Regions from separate parts of the Candidatus Filomicrobium marinum genome, predicted to be linked through region 3. Evidence: riboswitches for the same ligand, from Rfam matches in the RefSeq annotation. Region 3 holds a riboswitch; each other region holds the start of a gene.
The links. Region 3 has a riboswitch for cobalamin ahead of YBN1229_RS12525 (DUF1636 family protein). Riboswitches for the same ligand answer to the same signal wherever they lie in the genome.

Region 1 (6,609 bases), 820 kb from region 3:
GACGCTTGCCGACAAAGACAGTGGTGACGCGTTTGGCGCGATCACCGTGGAAATCAATCTGACGGAGCTTTCACGGCGCCGTACCCCAGCGTTCTGATAGGCAATGCCATGCTCAACAATATCTCAGTAACAAAAAAAATGGTTGGCGCTTTTGCAGCGCTTTCGCTCGTAGCCCTCGGGTCGTTTGCGGTCGTGAAGGTGCAAACAGATGAGGTGGATAAAGCGTCGCAAGTAACGTTCGACGTCATCGCGGCACTGTCTAGGATGACTGAGCTGCGGGATGGCTCTAACAAGCTGGTTGCCGACCTTCGTCACTTTCTCATCACGGGCGACCGCGCAAAGGTGAAGAACTTCGAGAAGGACGTTAAGAAGGTTTCTACAGATCTCGAAAGCGTGCGCCGTTTGACATCGACGTTCTTCGCGGGTGTCGGTGCGTCCTTAGACCGGTTTAGCGATGCGTGGAACACGTGGGTAACGGATGCGGCGAAACCGCAGATTGAAGCCATGCGGGACCCAATGACCGTTGATCTTGCGCATACCATCGAACTGCAGGCGCACACGACGGCCAGCCTGGACGAGGTTTCGACTGCATTGAACGAAGCTGAAATGGCGCTCTCTGTGATGCTGAGGGGGGCGTCAAAAGGGGCTGCCGCCGCGGCAGAGCGACTGAATCTTGCAGTTGCCGTCGCAGCATCCGTCATTCTGCTGGGTACCGTTCTCTTGGGTGCACTCGTTTACGTGAGCGTGTCGACGCGTCTGAAATCCCTTGCTGGTGTGACGGAACGTCTGGCGAAGCACGATATGACTGCTGAGCCGAAGGGTATAACGGATCGCGACGAAATCGGCCGCATGGCTGCCTCGCTCAAGGTCTTTAAGGACGGCATCATCCGCTCTCAGGAACATGAGCGTGAAGCCGCTGCGGAGCGCGAGAAGCTGCAGGTCGAGAACCGTAAGGCGATGATGCATCTTGCCGATGAGTTTGAAACCAAGGTTGGTTCCATCATCGAGTTCGTCGCCAGTGCATCCTCTCAGTTGCAATCGGCGGCAAGTACAATGGCGGCGGCTGCGGAAGAGACAAGCGCTCAATCGTCGTCCGTTGCCGCAGCCTCTGAGCAGGCCTCGGTAAACGTCAGAAGTGTCGCTAGCGTCACGGAAGAGATGGCAGGCGCTGTCCAGGAAATCGGTCGTCAGGCTGACGCGTCGTCTCGCAAGGCAAGCCACGCTGCCAAGGAGATCGACAATACGGTGGAACGCATTACGACATTGTCGCAAGCGGCCCATGAAATCGGTTCCGTCGTGACATTGATCCAGGAAATTGCGCAGCAGACGAACCTGCTCGCACTCAACGCCACGATCGAAGCAGCACGTGCGGGAGAGGCCGGCAAGGGCTTCGCCGTCGTCGCTCAGGAAGTGAAGGCTCTCGCCGAACAGACTGCGAAGGCAACTTCGGATATCTCCACGCAGATCCAAAACATCCAAACGGCAACGGAGGGCTCCACGGTGGCCATCAGTGCCTCGACAAATGCGATTGGCGAATTGAGCGAAATCGCGGCGTCGATTGCTGCTGCGGTCGAGGAGCAGGCTGCAGCGACGTCGGAAATCTCCCGCAACGTCATGCAGGCTGCGGAAGGAACGCGAGAAGTTTCCTCCAGCATTATCGGTGTCAATCAGGCTGCCAATGATTCTTCGTCAGCTGCATCGCAGGTCTTGAGTTCGTCGACCGAACTGTCGCGCCAGGCGGTGCATCTGAAGACGGAAGTCTCGAGTTTCCTCGATACGGTCCGTTCGGCAGCGTAGCTCCCTCGAAGAGATAAAAGGCAGAAGCTATCGGGAGGACCCGGCCATAGGCCCGGGTCCTCTTTTCGTTGGGGAACATTCCAGCCACACGCCAGACGTGTGCCCTTTCCGCCAGTCTCGAAGCGAGACTCCACATGTTGCGGCCTCGCGCAGATTGACTCTCCTACAGCCAACTGATTTGTTGCCTGCGCTATTGGTGTTCAGCGGGCTGAAGCCCACTGAATGAAAAGGGAACGCGGTCTCGCAAACATTTGCGATAAGCCGCGGCTGCCCCCGCAACTGTAAGCGGCGAGCGTCATCCTCAATCCACTGGGCTCTCCACTGTGTTTGGAGAACTGGGAAGGAAGGACCTGATGCGTCTGAGCTGCAAGCCAGGAGACCTGCCAGTGGCGTGTCGCCCATTCCTCGCGCGGGGCGCGCTTGGGAGCGGATGTCCGTTGTGGCGACCCATGTGAAGAGAAGCACGGGTTGAGCAATGGTTCTGCGGAGCAAGTCCGACTAGCGTGAATCTCGACAATGCGGCGTGAGCTTTGATTGCACCGACGCACGACGAGATATTTGTTGCCGGCCGAGAGCCGGATACCGATGACGTAGTCCACTTTCGATCGCGATTTCATTGATTGGCTCTGCCGCTTTTCGCACCGATCCAATGCGGGAAACGGAGTGGTCACGATGTTGATGAGAAAGAGTTTTAAAGGCGGAACAACAAGCGCCAATACGCTCAAGTGTTCTAGTTGGTTGGCGCTTACGGCGATAGTCGTTTTGCCAGCGTTAGCCAGTGAAGCGGCTCTCGCCCAAGAAGGCGAAATCATGCTGCCCGGAATCGTCATTTTTTCCGCGAACCGTACACCGACTGATGCAGCCGCTGTTGGTTCGTCGGTTTCTCTTATCACGCAGGAGGATCTTGAAAAGCAGTCGCGACCGTTTCTGCAGGACTACCTGGAGACGGTTCCCGGCGTGAATTTCACCCGCAATGGTCCGGCGGGATCCACCACCGGTATAACGATGCGCGGCGCCAATCAGAACTATGTAAAAATTCTGATCGACGGCATGGATATTAGCGACCCCTCCGCACCGCAGACGTCAGCAAGATTCGAGCACCTTCTGGTGGACGATTTTGCACGCATTGAAATCCTGAAAGGTTCGCAAAGCACGCTTTACGGTGGCGATGCCGTAGCTGGTGTCGTGTCCATAGATACGCGGCGCGCGACGAAGCTGGGGTATTCTCAATCGGTTGCGGCTGAATACGGCGCCTACAACACTTGGCGCGGCGCGACCACCGCGGGCTATGCGACAGATCGCGGAGATATCTCGTTCAGCCTTTTGGGAATTGATACCGAGGGCTTTTCCGCAGCGGACAATGCGCCGGAGGACGACGGCTACAATAATCTGACATTTTCCGGCCGCGGTGAAATGAAAGTCGCTGACGGCATCACAGTCTTCTTCGCAACGCGCGCCTTTAACGCAGAAGGCGAATACGATGCCTCTGGTCCGGTCGACAGCCCCATCGAGGAAGGTAAGACGTCTCAGTTCGCCGGTCGGGTCGGCACCAACATCGAGCTGTTCGAAGGACGCTTCAAAAATACCTTCGCGCTGCAAGGTATGAAGATCGAACGCGATGATGTGAGCAGCTCGGTGTTTGCCCCGGTGACTTGGTACAATGGTGACCGCGTTAAGGCCGAGTACAACGGCGTCATCAGCTTTAACGAGTCTCTTTCGCTTCTTGCTGGCGCCGACTGGGAGGAAACCGGAGCGGAGTCTTTTAACGCTCCTGGAAAGCGCGACGAGGCCAACATCTTCGGCACCTTCGCCCAGCTGATGGTCGAACCCATCGACAACTTGACGCTCACGTTTGGCGGCCGCATTGATGACCATAGCGAATTCGGCAACTTCAATACACATCGGCTCACGGCCGCTTATCTCTTCACAGAGACCGACACCAAAATTCGTGCCAGCCACTCAACGGGCTTCCGCACGCCCAGCCTGAATGAACTCTACGGTCCATTTGGCGCTAATCCCGATCTAAACCCGGAAGAAAGCGTGAGCTGGGATGCGGGCATCGAGCAGGGCTTTTTCGATGGCCGTGCCACTCTGGGCGTGACCTATTTTGAACTCGATACCGAGAACCTGATTGCCTATACGACCGGATATATGAACGTGCCGGGCGTTACTTATCGCAACGGCGTGGAGATTGCGGCGAGCGCCTTCCTGACAGATCGCGTGGCCATCAGTGCGGCCTATACGTTTACGGAGACGGAGCGGGAGAATGGACTTCCGCTACCGCGTGTGCCACGTCACAATTTTGCATTCGGCATCGATGCGCAGCCGCTGGATAAGCTTAAGCTCAATGTCACAGCGAAATACGTGACGGAGAACGTGGATGAGATCTTCGGATTGGGCATCGTGCCACTCGATGATTACCTGCTGCTGAATGCAAAGGTGTCTTACGAATTCCGGCCTGGCATGGAAGCGTACATCCGCGGCGAAAACCTGCTCGACGAGGACTATCAGACCGCCTATGGCTACGGCACATCCGATCTGGCGATTTATGGCGGCTTGCGCATGGACCTTTGGCCGGACTGAACGCTTGGGGGCAACCATGCGCTTGCGTCAGCTAAGCGCATGGTACGCGGCGCTCGGTGTGCTGCTAGCTCTTTCCTTCCCGCTCCCGGGAATAGCGTCCGCTGAGAGCGATAACCGTGACCCGACGGCACCTCGTCGGGTCATTTCCATGAACCTCTGTACAGACCAGCTCGCGATGATGATCGCGGCGCCGGGACAGCTCTACTCAGTATCGAATTTGGCCTCCGATCCCAGCATGTCGATGATGGCCAAGCAGGCGCGCGCCTACAAGCCTAACCATGGCCTGGCTGAAGAAGTCTTCTTGATGCGGCCCGATCTCATACTCGTTGGTGCCATGACGACACGAACCACAGTGGCGATGCTGGAGCGGCTGGGTTTCCCAGTTGTCGAGTTTCCCTTCGAAAATTCGTTTTCCGACATGCGTGCCAATATCAAACGAATGGGCGATGCTTTGCATCGTCCCGAACGAGCGCGCGAGTTGCTCGCCCGGTTTGATGCCGATCTCGCCCAGCTTCGAAAGCGTCCGGGACCCCGCCGAACGGCGGCGCTGTTCCACGCCAATAGCTATACATCTGGCGTGGGTACGCTAGCCAATGAGGTCCTGAAAGCCGCGGGCCTGGATAACATAGCCGTCCAATTCGGCTTAAGCGGCACCGCTAAGTTGCCCTTGGAGAAGCTCGTCATGGCTGCACCTGATTTGGTCGTGACCGATACCACTTGGGAAGGAGCGCCAGCCCTCGCGCAGCAGGTATTTGCCCACCCGGCTCTGCGTGCTCTCGAAGCGACCTCGGCCAAAGCGATGTCCGCAACCAACAGATGGATCTGCGCCACACCGCATTTGATTGATCTGATCCGTGATCTTTCCGCTGCCCGTGCCGCCGTCACCACGATTCATGATCGGAGTGCGACGAGGCAATGACCGTGCCGATGCCCTACCCAGCCCTCATCGCGATACTCTCTGCACTCGTAATCCTCCTGTTCGGAGTATCGTTGTTGACCGGCCCAGCCGCCATTGGCTTTACCGATAGCCTCGTAGCGCTGGTTTCGGGAAGCTCTACCGACGCAGTGACACTTGTCATGCGCGAGATTCGCCTCCCACGCGCCATATTGGGGGTGATGGTTGGTGCGAGTCTGGGGCTGACGGGGGCCGCGCTTCAGGGCTATCTGCGGAACCCGCTCGCAGAGCCGGGTCTGTTAGGTATCAGTGCGTCCGCCTCCCTCGGTGCCGTCTTGGCGATCTACACCGGTCTTGTAATTGTTCTGCCGCTCTCTTTGCCGGTGCTTGCGCTATCAGCCGCCATCGTGGCCGTCTTGGTTGTGCGCTTGTTGGCAGGAGGAAGGAGCGACGCCGCAAGCTTAATCCTCGCAGGTGTAGCGGTCACAAGTTTTGCTGGTGCGATGACGGCGCTCGCACTCAATTTGTCACCGAATCCGTTCGCGGCACTTGAGATTGTATATTGGATGCTTGGCTCCCTGGCGGATCGCTCGATGAGCCATGTGTGGCTTGCCGGACCGTTCATGCTTGTCGGCTGGGGCATGATCGCCATCCTAGGTCGGTCCCTCGATGCTCTGACCCTTGGCGAAGCGACAGCGAAAAGTCTCGGGATACGTCTTGATCGCGTTCAAGCGTTGGTGGTGTTCGGTACGGCTATTAGCGTGGGCGCTGCCACTTCTGTTTCCGGGGCGATCGGTTTTGTTGGCCTTGTCGTCCCACATCTCATGCGGCCGTTGGTCGGTTCCCGGCCAAGCCGTTTGCTCTTGACTAGCGCGTTGTCTGGCGCGGCCTTGCTGCTCACCGCAGACATCGCCGTCCGCCTTATAGCTCCTGATAGCGATCTCAAGCTTGGCGTATTGACCGCACTTGTCGGCGCACCGTTCTTCCTTTGGTTGATCATCAAGACACGGCGGACCCTCTTATGAGCCGTCTCTCCCTAGACAATGTCACCGTCACGCTAGGTGACCGCAAAGTGCTTGATCGCGTTTCGCTCAACATGGAGGGTGGTGAATTCGTTGGCCTGCTCGGCCCTAACGGTGCGGGTAAATCGACACTCCTACGCACGATCACGCAAGAGATTCCTTATGAGGGGGCCATCCGCCTCGGCGGCAAGCCGCTCGCCGATCTAGGCGCAGAAGGCCGCGCGCGCAGTCTCGCCTATCTCCCGCAGATCCGTGATATTGCCTGGCCGGTGTCAGTCACGGAGATCGTTGCTCTGGGCCGCCTTCCCCATT
Region 2 (6,609 bases), 670 kb from region 3:
CCCTTCAGCGAGGTCAAACTCCAATGTCCAGCAGGGAGAGACAAATGTTTTGACAGGTTCTCCATCCTTTGCGGTCTTCTTGGCGATGTGCGTTTGGATTTCTGTTTGCTCAAACTGGTCCTCGGTCTTGCGGCCCTCTCGCAAGAGAGAGGCGGCAGCGGTAGGTGGCACATCTCGATCTGTAATGCATGCAACGGGCACCGGTAGCACGGGAGGCTTCTGGCGTTGAAAGATGCGGGCATAGCGGTAGAAGCCCACCGTACCGACGTTGACGATGGAAACGCCATGCTTTGTGAATGGCCGGCCGATCTTTTCGGCCAGCGCCGGCAACAGGAGAACTTCCGCGTCGCCCTCGACCATCACCACGCCCTTCGCGAAGAAAAGGTTGGCTTTGGTTGCATCAAGGAACCGGCGCAAGAACTTATAGTCGCCTGGTTCAAGCTTCGTATGGCTGGAGCTGAGCGGGAAGGTTGTGCCTGCGCCGATCATGATGACATTCTGAGGATCGGCGCTGCCTGCTAGAAGTGGGCTGTGGGTGGTCAGAAGAATCTGAGCTTTGCGTCGATTTGTAGCCTGATTATCGAGCATGGCAATAACGCTTGACTGCATCTGAGGATGCAGGTGGGCCTCAGGTTCCTCAACCAGGAGGAGAGGCAGTTGGGCCGTCGCTTCGGATTGCAGCAGAAGCAGCTCCGCACACATGAACAACACATTGTCCAGACCCAATCCGCGGTTTACCGCCAAGTTCACCCCATTCGGGGGGTGAAGCTCCAATTGTAGCCGTTCAATGACCTGCTCGAACGAGAATTTCACGCCCATACCGAGCTTAGGGAGCAGGCTTGTACCAGTCAGCGCGGCATCTGCCAGATATTCTTCGCGGAGGCGCTTCTCGATGTTCTTGATAGTTTTGTTGTCAGAGATGTTCTTCTGGCTATCGACCATGATCTTGGCGAGGGTATCAGCGACCGTGGCATCCTTCTCGGGCCTCATTTCTGGCAAGGTCTGAAGAATCTGCGCCAGTCTGCTTCGCCGACCGGGACGGAGTTCTGCAGAAGCATCGCGAAGGGGCCGCAGATAAGTAGCCTGCAGGTACTCGCGGAGCTTCCCGTCGACGTCTTTCCCCGAGCCTGTGCTGCGTTCCGGATATACTGATTCATCGGCTTGCAGCTTGGCGGTTAGAGAAACCTGCAACTCGCTACGGCCGGGCTGACCGTCTTCGCCGGGGATGTTGGTGAGCCACTCTGCGAAATTTCCAACTTCGTCCGGTGTAAGGCCGTCGAATACGCAGCGGATCGAGAACTCCTTGGACTGCTGCCCGTCGCCGCAAAAGAAATCGCTGATGGTGATCCGCTCGTAGTACTGGCCGCGTGTGCCAAGGCAATAGCGGATAGCATCAATAAGCCCGGTTTTGCCGGCGTCGTTCTCCCCAACGATGAGGTTGAGACCCTGCTGAAACGGCACGCAAAGCGGTTGGCCATTGCCAACATTCCTAAAGTTCGTAACGTGTAGTTCCTTAAGGTACATTGTCAGGAGCCGGTCCTTTGGACCTGTTGAATTGTCATGGGGCTGACAATAGTCGATATTCGAACAAGGGAAAGAGTACTACCCACTCCGCATGGAATTCTGCGCGCGGAGCCCGTTATGCGCCGCTGCATCCATATCTGCCATATTTGGCAAAACGAACCCGACAAAAAGCCAAGCCCTTTGGTGGCTAGAAGGCGTGTCCGAAGTCTGGCACGAAGTGAAGGATAAGATCAGCTGAAACAGGACCCGCTCGGGGTACACCTGGAGCGAGGGAATGTGGTCTCAGCGGCGGGCTGGGACAGTAATGTGCGAAATCGCCCGAAACATAGTGGCGCAATGCTCTGTCCCACTGGCCTCTAAGCTTTTGAACTAGCTCAATTGTTATAGTTCTGCCGGGATCGCCAGCTCTTAGATCTGCCGCACACTTAATTGGCGATTTCCCGTCAGGCTCCCTGCTTGAGGGTCGCCTTATCGGTCGATCTCGTCGACGCTTTCAACCGCGTAGGCCAACACGAGAGGTAACGCAGTGACGAGGTGCGAGTGCAACTTAACCCCGGGGGGCATGTGCTTGGACAATTGCAACGCTCGAGATTCATTCCACGGGCAAGCGAGCGACCAACGTCAGTGTGATCAAATCGGTTGGCGGAGCAGCAATGTTCGGGGACTTGCTGTAATAAGCGGGCGCTCAAACGCCTCGACCGAAGGAGATTCCCCCAACACACATCATTGGGTGGGGAACTAGGCATCGGAAAAGCCTGTAATGGGGTAGAAGATTTCGGTTCCCCACCGACTGCTAAGTCATTGATGCGGCGCGGATCAGGTTCCCCGGCCCTGGGCACCATCCCAAACATGTAATGATTCCCCCCAATTGTCTTGGTGCATGGCGGGGCGGGTGTTCCCGCGTTAATCCGGTGGACGACGGAGCCGGTCGAGGTAGCGTCCGAGGGGCAGCATCAATCCAACACTCTCTTTCCGAGTAGATGTCATTACCGCCGAGGTGGGGCGATTACGCCCTGTGCCTTACGTGTGGCCCAAGAGGCACATGCGTCTACCATCCGTTGTTCCGAGTTCGTCCCAACGCTTGCTTAAACTCTATATTTAATTTCTGTTAACGCTCGACGGTTTCCTCAAAGGAATGAAATGGGAATCCGGACGGGAGAGATACCCCAAAGCCGGAGCTGCCCCCGCAACTGTGAGCGGTTAGCTTTCCATCAAATGCCACTGGGATTTCTCCTGGGAAGGCGATGGAGCGTAAGTCCGCGAGCCAGGAGACCTGCCGTCAGTCGTGGTCACGCGCGAAGCTCATTGGGCGGGGTGTTCCAAGGGTGGCACATTTTTTCGGCATAGCCGGAAGTGTGCGGTCTAATTCGCGCTGACGTGCCACCTACGAATGCACGCAGGTATCAATGTTTCCGGGATCAGTATCGCTCCTCAAGCGAGCGGATAATTGCGGCTGGATAACGCCGCTCACCGTCACCTTCATTTCTCTCATCGCCAGCCACAATACTGCCTCCGCCCAAGAGGCGGTTTCACAGTCGGCCACGCTACCTCCTGTAACGGTTATTGCGCCTGCCAGCCAAACTCAGCAGCCCTCTCCATCGGTCAATGCGACGAGTTCCGCGAGCACAGCAGCTCCCACGCAAAGCTTTGACCAGATCAACGATTCTGGTCTCTCAAACACTGCACCTCCGCAAAATCGCAACGACCCAGGGACCTCGGGATTCGTCGCGACGATGAGCGGTGTCGGAACAAAGACGCCAGGATCGGTTCTCGACACGCCGCGCTCCATTTCAACGGTGAGTAAAGCGGAGATTGAAGAACGCAACGCACAGAGCGTGTTAGAGGCACTGCAATACACGTCCGGTGTGAATAGCTATTATTTCTCGGGAAATTTTCTTACCCGAGAACAAGCTCTCGTCCGGGGTTTCCTCGTCTACCAATACCTCGATGGCCTGAAGCAGCATGATAGCAATTGGGCTATTGAACCTTATGGTTTGGAACGCGTGAACCTCCTTAAAGGACCCGCGTCGATGCTCTACGGACAGGGGAGCCCCGGAGGCTTGCTGGACCTGACGAGCAAGCGGCCAACCGATGAGGCTTTCACGGAGGTCGTCCTACAGGCTGGGACTCACAGCAAGTTTCAAACCGGGGTCGACTTCGGTGGTCCGATCGGAAACGGCCGTGTGCTCACCTATCGTATGACCGCTCTCGGAAGGCTGGCCGATGGTGAGGTCGACTACACGGAAAACGATCGCCTCTACGTCGCTCCGGCGCTTACCTTTAGGCCGAACGCGGACACGACCTTCACGCTGCTTTCAAGCTATCAGCACGATCCGAGTCTGACGGTGCAACAGGCGCTGCCACGCGAAGGCACAATCCTTCCTGGACCGAACGGCCAATATATCCCGCGGGAACTGTTCCTCGGTGAACCCGGATATCACGACACCAGCAAGACATCCTTCAAGATCGGATACGAGTTCAAACACCGCTTCGATAACGTTTGGTCGTTTGAGCAAAATGCAGCCTACCGGCACATCGACATCGCATTGTCCGAAGTTATGGGAATGGGCAGCCCGAGCGGCCCAACGTCAACACGTCGGCAGATGTTTGACGCTGATTACGTGATCAATACCTATCAGGTTGACAGCCGCCTGCATGGTAATTTCTCGACCGGTCCACTGGACCACAAATTGCTGGTTGGATTCGATTACGCGGCAATCCCGAACTATCAGGGGCAAGGCGTAAACCGGGCAAGTCTCTATTCGCTTGATCTATACAATCCGGTCTATGGTCAGCCTCTGCGATCCAATCCGATTACCTCGAAGCGTTATCAGGATCTCACGCAAGCGGGCCTGTATCTTCAAGACGCCATTTCCGTCGGTGGCCTGACAGTCACCGCAGGTATTCGCCATGACTGGGCTGAGCTCAATCAAGAAACCCTGGCGAGAGATCCCGTAACAGGCAACTTCGGGGCCCCGATCCACACTCCAAAAGAAGATAAGGCGTTTACGCATCAACTCGGTGCCATCTACCGCTTTGCGAACGGGTTTGCGCCATTTGTCAGCTATTCAGAATCGTTCTTTCCCCTCACGGGGTCCGATGCTGGGGGCAATCCGTTTGAACCGACAACGGGCGAACAAAGCGAGGTGGGGATCAAATTCATGCCACCCGGTGTGAACGCTCTCTTCACCGCGTCGGTGTTCGACATCACGCAACAGAACGTACGAACGCCGGACCTTGCGAATCCGGGGTTTGCGACGCAAACCGGCGAAGTCGCGGTGCGAGGGGCGGAACTCGAAGTCCGCGCATCCCTTGAGAGTGGTTGGAATTTTGCTGCCGCCTACACCTATCTGGACAGTGAAGTCACAAAGACAAACCAAAAAGGGGCAGGCGGTAAAAGCTTTACCTCCGTTCCAGCGCATCAGGCGTCACTATGGGGATCGTACACGTTCTTCGAAGGGGCATTCCGTGGCCTGACAATTGGAGGCGGTGTCCGATTTTTCGGAGAAGCGGCAGGCGATACTCTCAATACGTTCTATGTGCCCGCGTTTACGCTCTATGACGCTACGGTGCGTTACGATCTCGGAACGATTTCTCCAGAGTTCGAGAACTGGGAATTCGCTGTCAATGCCAAGAACCTGACAGACGAGCGCTACGTCACAAACTGCGATTCCACCTACTCTTGCTATTACGGGGTTGGCCGTACCGTCGACGCGTCACTTCGGATGCGTTTCTAGCTTCTTCGCGGGGCGAGCGTCCAAGGTTCGCCCTGCGAACGTATGTGAGGATGAGGCGGGCAATGACGGTATTGAATTCACTTGAAACGTTCGGCAAATCTCTGGACGCCATTTTCGTGGGCGATCTGGAACACCTACGTCCTCACCTTGTCGTCGGGCGTTCGGAGCAAGCGAGCCGTTCAGTACGGGACGCGCTGGACGATTGCTGGTTGGATGCGATCGTAGAAAGTTTCAACCAAACGTATGGGAACACCCCGCGCACAGCCGTTCTTTCGATTTGGTCGAAATGGTATTTTGCGACCGCTCTCCCGCCCTTGATCTGCTCCAACATTCTTCTGGATCAAACACCACCGCTGGAGCTCGAGCATTTCCGGATTGCCTTTACTCCTGACCATAAGATCGACAGCGTTGCGATCCCCGAAGGAGAAGTCGCGCCGGTGCAATCACGCCCCGGAAACCGGCTGCTACCGATTGTCGAGAAGCACCTCTATCCGTTTGTAAAACTCTATCATGCGAGGACCGGCGTCAGCCGTCGCATCCTTTGGAACAACGCCGGAACTCTCGTGGAAGGTCTTCTGACGTATTTGGAGCGGGTGCAGATCGGGGGAGCGGCCCGAGACGAGTGTAGCGACTTCCTCCAACTACCTAATCTTCCGAACGGCAAGCGAAATCCCCTGTTCCAACCGGTCGCATACGTGTTGCTTGACGAGGTTCCCGCAAGACGCCGCCGTGTATGTTGCTTGAGGTTTCAGCTTCCAGACGGAAAGCTCTGTTGCGCGTGCCCCAAGCAAGAAGAACGCGTTGAAAGTAGCTCCGTGCCCGACGTGGAGGACGTGAAGGGGTGAGATCGGTTTCACGCGCAGGGTTGCGATACGCCTCCTCATATTTTTTGGAAACGTGGAAACTCGTACCGCTCATCTTGCTAGCAGCGGTCATTGCCTGCCAGCTTGGCGTTGTCGCCGCGCAAGTTGCGATGAACTATTGGCGAAACGATTTCTTTCAATCTCTACAGGACAAAAATTGGACGGAATTCGTTCGGCAGTTTTGGGTTTACATTCTGATTGCCGCAGCGCTGATTACAGCAACCGTTTATCAGAAGTATTTTGCGCAATGGTTGACCATTCATTGGCGCGACTGGCTTACACAACGTTTCCTTGATCTCTGGCTGGCGAATGCAAACTTCTATCGCGCGAGATTGAAACCAAAATCTGAAGACAACCCAGATCAGAGGATCGCAGAGGATACCTACAAGTTTGTATCGCATGTGATTTCGATCAGCGTCGGTCTGGTCGGCGCGACCGTCACTCTTGGGTCGTTCGTCACCATATTGTGGATCATATCACAGTCA
Region 3 (6,609 bases):
CAAGGTCAATCGTGCGCCTTGGGAGGCCTTTGGTCCGGCCAATCCCGATCCGCTGAACAATCAGGTTTTGCAACTCTACAACTTGAACGAGGACTTCACCCAGACCAACGATATCGCCGCGAAGAACCCGGACAAAGTCGAGGAGATGAAGCAGGAGTTTATTGACGAGGCCCGCAAATATCAGATCTTTCCGATGGACGCATCCGTCGCGGCACGCATCGTTGCGCCAAGGCCCAATATTACGGCCGGTCGCACGGAGTTCGTCTATACCCGACCGATGGTCGGGCTCCCGCAGGGCGACTCTCCATTTTTGCTCAATACATCGTTTGTCGTCACGGCGGACATTGATATCCCCGACCAGGGTGCCGAGGGCATGATGTTGACGTCGGGCGGGCGGTTCGCCGGCTACGGCTTCTATCTGCTTAAAGGCAAACCCGTGTGGGTCTGGAACCTCCTCAATATGGAGCGTGTAAAGTGGGAGGGCGAAGACACGCTCACGCCGGGCGCGCACAAAGTCGAGTTTGAATTCACATATGACGGTTTGGGCCCTGGCACGCTCGCTTTCAATAACTTTAGCGGCGTCGGCCGGCCCGGTACCGGTGTGCTCAAGGTGGACGGCAAAGCCGTTGACACCAAACAGATGCAGAAGACGCTACCCATGATCCTGCAGTGGGATGAAAGCTTCGACGTTGGATCCGATACGCTGACCGGCGTCAACGACGCTGACTACAAGCCGCCGTTCCCGTTCACCGGCAAACTCAACAAACTCACCATCAAGATCGATCGGCCGCATTTGACCGCCGAAGACATAAAGAAGCTGCAAGGCGCGATGAAAGCTGCTGCAGACGGACCGGTCTCTCAAAATCTCACTATCGTCCAACGGTTGGAAGAACGGTTTGACAAAAGAGAGGACTGCCGCAAGCAGGCCGATGCGCAGAACCTCGGTCCAATTGAGCGGCTTCGATTTGTCCGGGATTGCTTACAGAAAGATTAGCTCGTCTATGGCGTATTCACCTCGCCAAGGCGAACAAAGCATCGACGTCTAGGTGTGTCTCCATGTGTTCCGCCAGAGCGTCGAGGGTAGCGTCAACGGAAGCACCGTAAGCAAACGAAGCGGTCCGTGCCCCGAGCGCTGACAAAAAGCTGCGGCGGAAGTCATCGTTAACGAACATGCCGTGCATATAGCTGCCCACAATGCGCCCGTCCGGGGAAGTGCCCCCTTCCGCCCGATCGTTCACAAAGGCGAAGGGGCGCTTGCGATCCGGTCCGTCCGTGCGACCCATGTGAATTTCGTAAGCGTCAATCACGGTGCCGGAGGCCGCATGCCGGGCCTGTGTCCGCGAAACTTCCTTGTCCGGGAACATCACGGTTTCTAGGTCGAGAAGACCCAAGCCCTCGACGCTGCCCGGCGTACCCTCGATACCGTCCGGGTCGTGGATTGCGCGGCCCAGCATCTGGTAACCGCCGCAAATCCCAAGGACAGCACCACCACGACGCACATGCGCCCGGAGATCGATATCCCAGCCTTGCGCGCGAAGATAAGCGAGATCGGTTGATGTGGATTTCGATCCGGGCAGGATGATCAGAGCGCAATCGCCCGGTAAAGGACGACCCGCAGGGATCATGCTGAGCCGAACTCCCGGCTCTTGAGCGAGCGGATCGAGGTCATCGAAATTCGCGATGCGGGAGAGAATAGGAACGGCGATATGCAGCCCCTCGCCCAGATTGCTCTCGCGCAAGTCGAGGACATCTTCAGCGGGCAGTTTCCTGGCATCCGGAAAATAGGGCAGGACCCCAAAGCCCCGCCATCCTGTGCGTTCCGAGATGAAGCGATATCCGTCATCGAAGAGGCGCGGATCGCCGCGAAACTTGTTGATCACAAATCCCGAGATCAACGCGGCGTCATCGGGATCGATGACGGCTTGTGTTCCAACGATCTGGGCAATGACGCCGCCACGCTCGATGTCTCCCGCCAGAACGACGGGAACGCTCGCCGCCTGCGCGAAACCCATGTTGGCGATGTCACCGCGTCGAAGATTTACTTCAGCGGGACTCCCGGCTCCCTCTACAATCACGAGGTCGGCATCGCCTTTCAACCGATTGAAGCTCGCGAGTACCGCGCTCAAAAGCTGTGGTTTCAGGCTTGAATAAGCGCGGGCCTTTACAGTGGTGAGCCGTTGGCCTTGGACGATGACCTGTGACCCCGTCTCCGATTCAGGTTTGAGCAAAATAGGATTCATGTCGGTAACGGCTTCGCGGCCCGAGGCAAGCGCCTGCAAGGCCTGCGCCCGACCGATTTCACCACCGTCCGCTGTGACGGCGGCGTTATTCGACATGTTTTGCGGCTTGAACGGCGCGACGCGAAGCCCGCGTCGGAGTGCGGCGCGGCAGAGGCCGGCAACAAGCAGTGACTTGCCGACGTTCGAACCCGCTCCCTGAATCATAAGGGATTTCACTTAAGGTTATCCTTGTAGGCTAGAGTTCCAAGGGTAAAACCCTCAAAACTCCACGCCCGGCTGGGCTTTGATGCCGGCGCGGAACGGATGTTTGATCAACGACATCTCCGTCACGAGATCGGCAATCTCGATCAATTCGTCCTTGGCGTTCCGGCCAGTCAGGACGACATGCGTGAGCGGCGGCTTTTCATCGCGAAGAAAGGCGACAACCTCAGCAATGTCCAAATAATCGTAGCGCAGCGCGATGTTGATCTCGTCGAGCAAGACCATCCGGAGTTCTGGATTGAGGATCATCGCCTTTGCTTTTTCCCAGCCGGCACGGGCTGCGGCGATGTCGCGTTCGCGGTCCTGTGTTTCCCAGGTAAAGCCCTCCCCCATCGCGTGAAATTGACAGAGGTGAGGAAAGTGGGTTTCGATCAACCGGCGTTCGCCGGTGTCCCAAGCGCCTTTGATGAACTGCACCACAGCAGAGGGAAAACCGTGCGCAATGCAGCGCATGATCATGCCGAAGCCGGAAGAGGATTTCCCTTTACCCGCACCGGTGTGAACAATAATCAGTCCCTTCTCGCCTTCCTTCGTTGCCATCATGCGATCGCGCGCAGCTTTGATCTTGGCCATTTTGGTTGCGTGACGCGCGGCTAAGTCTGTCTCATCCATCGCCATACTTTTCCTTCATCTTGACAACTGACGGCGTTCGGCTTCAGTTGAGGCATTGTTGGTCCTGTCTATGACAGGCGAAGAGGGAATGCGACAAGCACTTGAGCCGGAATTGCTCAAAAGCTTACAACGCAGCCGCCCCCGCGACCGTGACCGGAGAGGACGTTCAACGCCACTGGCAAAAGCTGGGAAGGCCGAACGTCCGCAGGATTAAAAACCCTACATCCGCAAGCCGGGAGACCTGCCAACAGCGTGACTGAAACGGGCGAACGGGGTGTTTCGCGACCGGCAGGTGAATCGCCTGATACCGGGCGTCTTCCCCTTCTGGCTTTAGCACCTCTCGTCCCTGCTGAAGGGGCCTGATGGCTACGATCCTTGTCTGCACGACCTGCCGTCGCGGCGCGACGATTGAACCCGACGACGCTTGTCCCGGGCAGTTGATGCTATCCGCGCTTGAAGCCGCAGGGATACCCAAAGGGATGCGTCTGCGTCCCGTGCAGTGCCTCTCCGCTTGTTCGCAAGGGTGCGCGGTTGCGCTCAGCGGCCCAGGTAAGTGGACTTACGTCTACGGCCGGCTCGATCCCGCCGAACACGTCCCGGACATTCTCGATGGCGCATCCAAATACGCGGCCAGCGAAGACGGCATCGTGCCGTGGCGCGAACGTCCGGAAATTTTCCGCAAAAACTCGCTCGCGCGCATTCCCCCGATGGAGGACTAATGACCGACCTGTCAAAAATTCCCGTCAGCGTTATTACCGGTTTTCTCGGCGCGGGCAAAACTACGTTGATCCGCCATTTGATGCGCAATCCGCAGGGCAAGCGTCTTGCGGTGCTCGTCAACGAATTCGGTACAGTCGGTGTGGATGGCGAGATCTTGCGATCTTGCGCGGACGAGAATTGCCCCGAGGAAAATATCGTCGAACTCGCGAACGGCTGCATTTGCTGCACGGTCGCGGACGATTTCATTCCGACGATCGAGGCTTTGATGGCGCTGCCGCAGCAGCCCGACCATATCCTCATCGAGACGTCCGGTCTGGCGCTGCCAAAGCCGCTGCTGAAGGCGTTCGACTGGCCTGCCATCCGTTCGCGCATCACTGTCGATGGCGTTATTGCTGTCGCGGATGCTGAGGCGGTTGCAGCCGGCAGGTTTGCACCGGACGAGGAAGCAATCGCCGCACAACGTGCTGGCGATGAGAGCATTGATCACGAAACCCCTCTGTCCGAGGTCTTCGAGGATCAGATTGCCTGCGCCGACATCGTGTTGTTGAGCAAGGCGGACCTTGCGGGAGACGAAGGGATTTCGGCGGCACGTGCTTTGATCGAAGCCGAAGCTCCGCGCAGGCTCCCGATCCTCTCGCTGACAGATGGTGTGATCGACCCGCGTGTCATTCTTGGGCTCAACGCCGCGGCCGAAGATAACCTCGACGTGCGGCCCTCTCACCATGACGGCGCCGACGATCACGAGCATGATGATTTCGACTCCGCGATTATCGATCTGCCCATCTTGGCCGATCCTGAGAGTGTCGCAGAGGCGATCCGCCGCCTTGCGCGAGAGCGCGACATTCTCCGCGTGAAAGGATATCTCGCGATCCGGGACAAGCCGATGCGCATGCTGGTGCAGGCCGTGGGTGAGCGCGTGCGCATGCAATACGATCGTCCATGGGGCGACCAGCCGCGCCGTTCCCAGCTCGTTGTGATCGCTGAGCATGATGCGATTGATCCGGCGGCAATCCAGGCAGTTTTCGAGGCCTGATCACCATGCATGTCGTCTTCCGAGAAAGTCACGATCTGGAAGAGACTGCGACCCCGCAAGACCTTGGCCAAGGTCCTGCGGATTTGGTGGTGCTGTCTTACTCCGACAGTGACTTGGGGGCCTTCGCGGCGGGATGGCAACGCGGTCGGGCAAATCTGCCCGGTCTGCGCTTGGCCAATCTAGCGGCATTGCGGCATCCCATCTCGGTTGACACGTACGTGGATCAAACGCTGAGTGGGGCGAAGGGAATACTCGTTCGGCTGATCGGCGGAGAAAGCTACTGGTCATACGGACTAGCGGAACTCAACGCACTCGCGCGCAAGCGCGGAATTGCTTTGGCTGTTTTGCCGGGTGACGGTCGCGACGACGACAGGCTCGATGAACTCTCCACGTTGCCTGTTTCAACGTTGCGAAGATTGTCGGCGCTTTGCGATGCAGGTGGCGCGGTTGCTGCTCAAGCAGCCCTGGCACAGCTCGCGTTGGCCGCTGGACTCTACGCGGCGCCTGTTCCAGGCGATAAACGGTTGCCTGACTGCGGCTTCTACGAGCCCGCGCGCGGCGTTCAAATGTCGCCGCCCGATGGCAAAGCGATTGTGCCTGTCATATTCTATCGTGCCTATCTGGCAGCGGCCGACACAGCGCCGATAGATGCACTGATACACGAACTGCGGGCACGAGGTTTTCAGGCGGTCGGCATGTTCGCACCGTCACTAAAAGCTGCAGGCGCGCGCATATGGGTCGAGGTTGCCTTAGAGCAAATGGGTCCGGTCGCGATCGTGAACGCGACGGCCTTCTCAGCGCGTGGCGACGATGGGCGCTCGCCACTCGATGGACCGGGATGCCCAGTGTTTCAGGTTGCGCTTTCGACCGCCGAACGCGCGTTGTGGCTGGCTTCGGAGCGAGGGTTATCCCCCTCTGATCTTGCCATGCATGTGGTGCTTCCCGAAGTCGATGGACGCATTTTCGCGGGCGCCGTGAGCTTTAAATGTGGGACGCAGCACGATCCGGATCTGCAGTTTTCTCGCAAGATTCACCAGCCTGATGAGACGCGCGTGCGCGCGGTCGCCGATCGCGTCGCCCGCTGGCACAGCCTTGCTACGGCGAAGGCGGAGGCTCAAAAGCCGGCGCTGATATTGTCCACCTATCCGGGCAAGGAATATCAGCTGGCGCATGCGGTGGGTTTGGACGCGCTGGCGTCGTGCGAAGCAATTCTTCTCGACCTTGCACGCGAAGGCTATGCCGTCGAGCCGGTGACAGACCTTGGGCGCACACTGAGTAAATCGTATCTGACGTGGTCGCTCAGCGCGTACCGCAATGCCTTGGACCAACTCCCCGAAGGCCTGCGCGCTGATTTGCAACGCGCTTGGGGAGACCCCGATAACGATCCCGCAGTCGTCGATGGAGGATTCCACTTCGCCGCCATCAGGAGCGGAGAAGCGGTGATTGCTCTCCAGCCGGAACGTGGACTGAGGGAGAGCCGTGATGACGACTATCATGATCTCGCACGCGTCCCCCGCCACGCATACGTGGCCTTTTACCTTTGGTTACGTGCGCAGGGCTTCTCGGCGCTGATCCACATAGGGGCGCACGGCACCTTGGAATGGCTGCCGGGAAAATCCGTCGCCTTGTCGGACACGTGCTGGCCGCAGGCGTTGTTGGGTGACCTGCCGGTTCTTTATCCGTTCATCGTCAACGATCCGGGGGAGGCAGCACAAGCCAAGCGACGGCTCGGTGCCGTCACTT

Region 1: another riboswitch for cobalamin. It lies ahead of YBN1229_RS08665 (TonB-dependent receptor plug domain-containing protein); the one in region 3 lies ahead of YBN1229_RS12525 (DUF1636 family protein).
Region 2: another riboswitch for cobalamin. It lies ahead of YBN1229_RS09400 (TonB-dependent siderophore receptor); the one in region 3 lies ahead of YBN1229_RS12525 (DUF1636 family protein).

Annotation. Positions count from the first base shown of each region.
Region 1 is NZ_LN829119.1:1,838,401-1,845,009, forward strand. Features, by position in the region: gene YBN1229_RS08655 (hypothetical protein) at 1-97, shown strand, start outside; gene YBN1229_RS08660 (methyl-accepting chemotaxis protein) at 109-1,797, shown strand; cobalamin riboswitch at 1,975-2,199, shown strand; gene YBN1229_RS08665 (TonB-dependent receptor plug domain-containing protein) at 2,470-4,380, shown strand; gene YBN1229_RS08670 (ABC transporter substrate-binding protein) at 4,397-5,299, shown strand; gene YBN1229_RS08675 (FecCD family ABC transporter permease) at 5,296-6,300, shown strand; gene YBN1229_RS08680 (ABC transporter ATP-binding protein) at 6,297-6,609, shown strand, end outside.
Region 2 is NZ_LN829119.1:1,992,153-1,998,761, forward strand. Features, by position in the region: gene YBN1229_RS09395 (ATP-dependent nuclease) at 1-1,524, opposite strand, end outside; cobalamin riboswitch at 2,627-2,819, shown strand; gene YBN1229_RS09400 (TonB-dependent siderophore receptor) at 2,931-5,261, shown strand; gene fhuF (siderophore-iron reductase FhuF) at 5,324-6,106, shown strand; gene YBN1229_RS09410 (ABC transporter ATP-binding protein/permease) at 6,103-6,609, shown strand, end outside.
Region 3 is NZ_LN829119.1:2,662,019-2,668,627, forward strand. Features, by position in the region: gene YBN1229_RS12510 (arylsulfatase) at 1-994, shown strand, start outside; gene YBN1229_RS12515 (cobyric acid synthase) at 1,011-2,444, opposite strand; gene cobO (cob(I)yrinic acid a,c-diamide adenosyltransferase) at 2,499-3,113, opposite strand; cobalamin riboswitch at 3,156-3,376, shown strand; gene YBN1229_RS12525 (DUF1636 family protein) at 3,473-3,832, shown strand; gene cobW (cobalamin biosynthesis protein CobW) at 3,832-4,866, shown strand; gene cobN (cobaltochelatase subunit CobN) at 4,872-6,609, shown strand, end outside.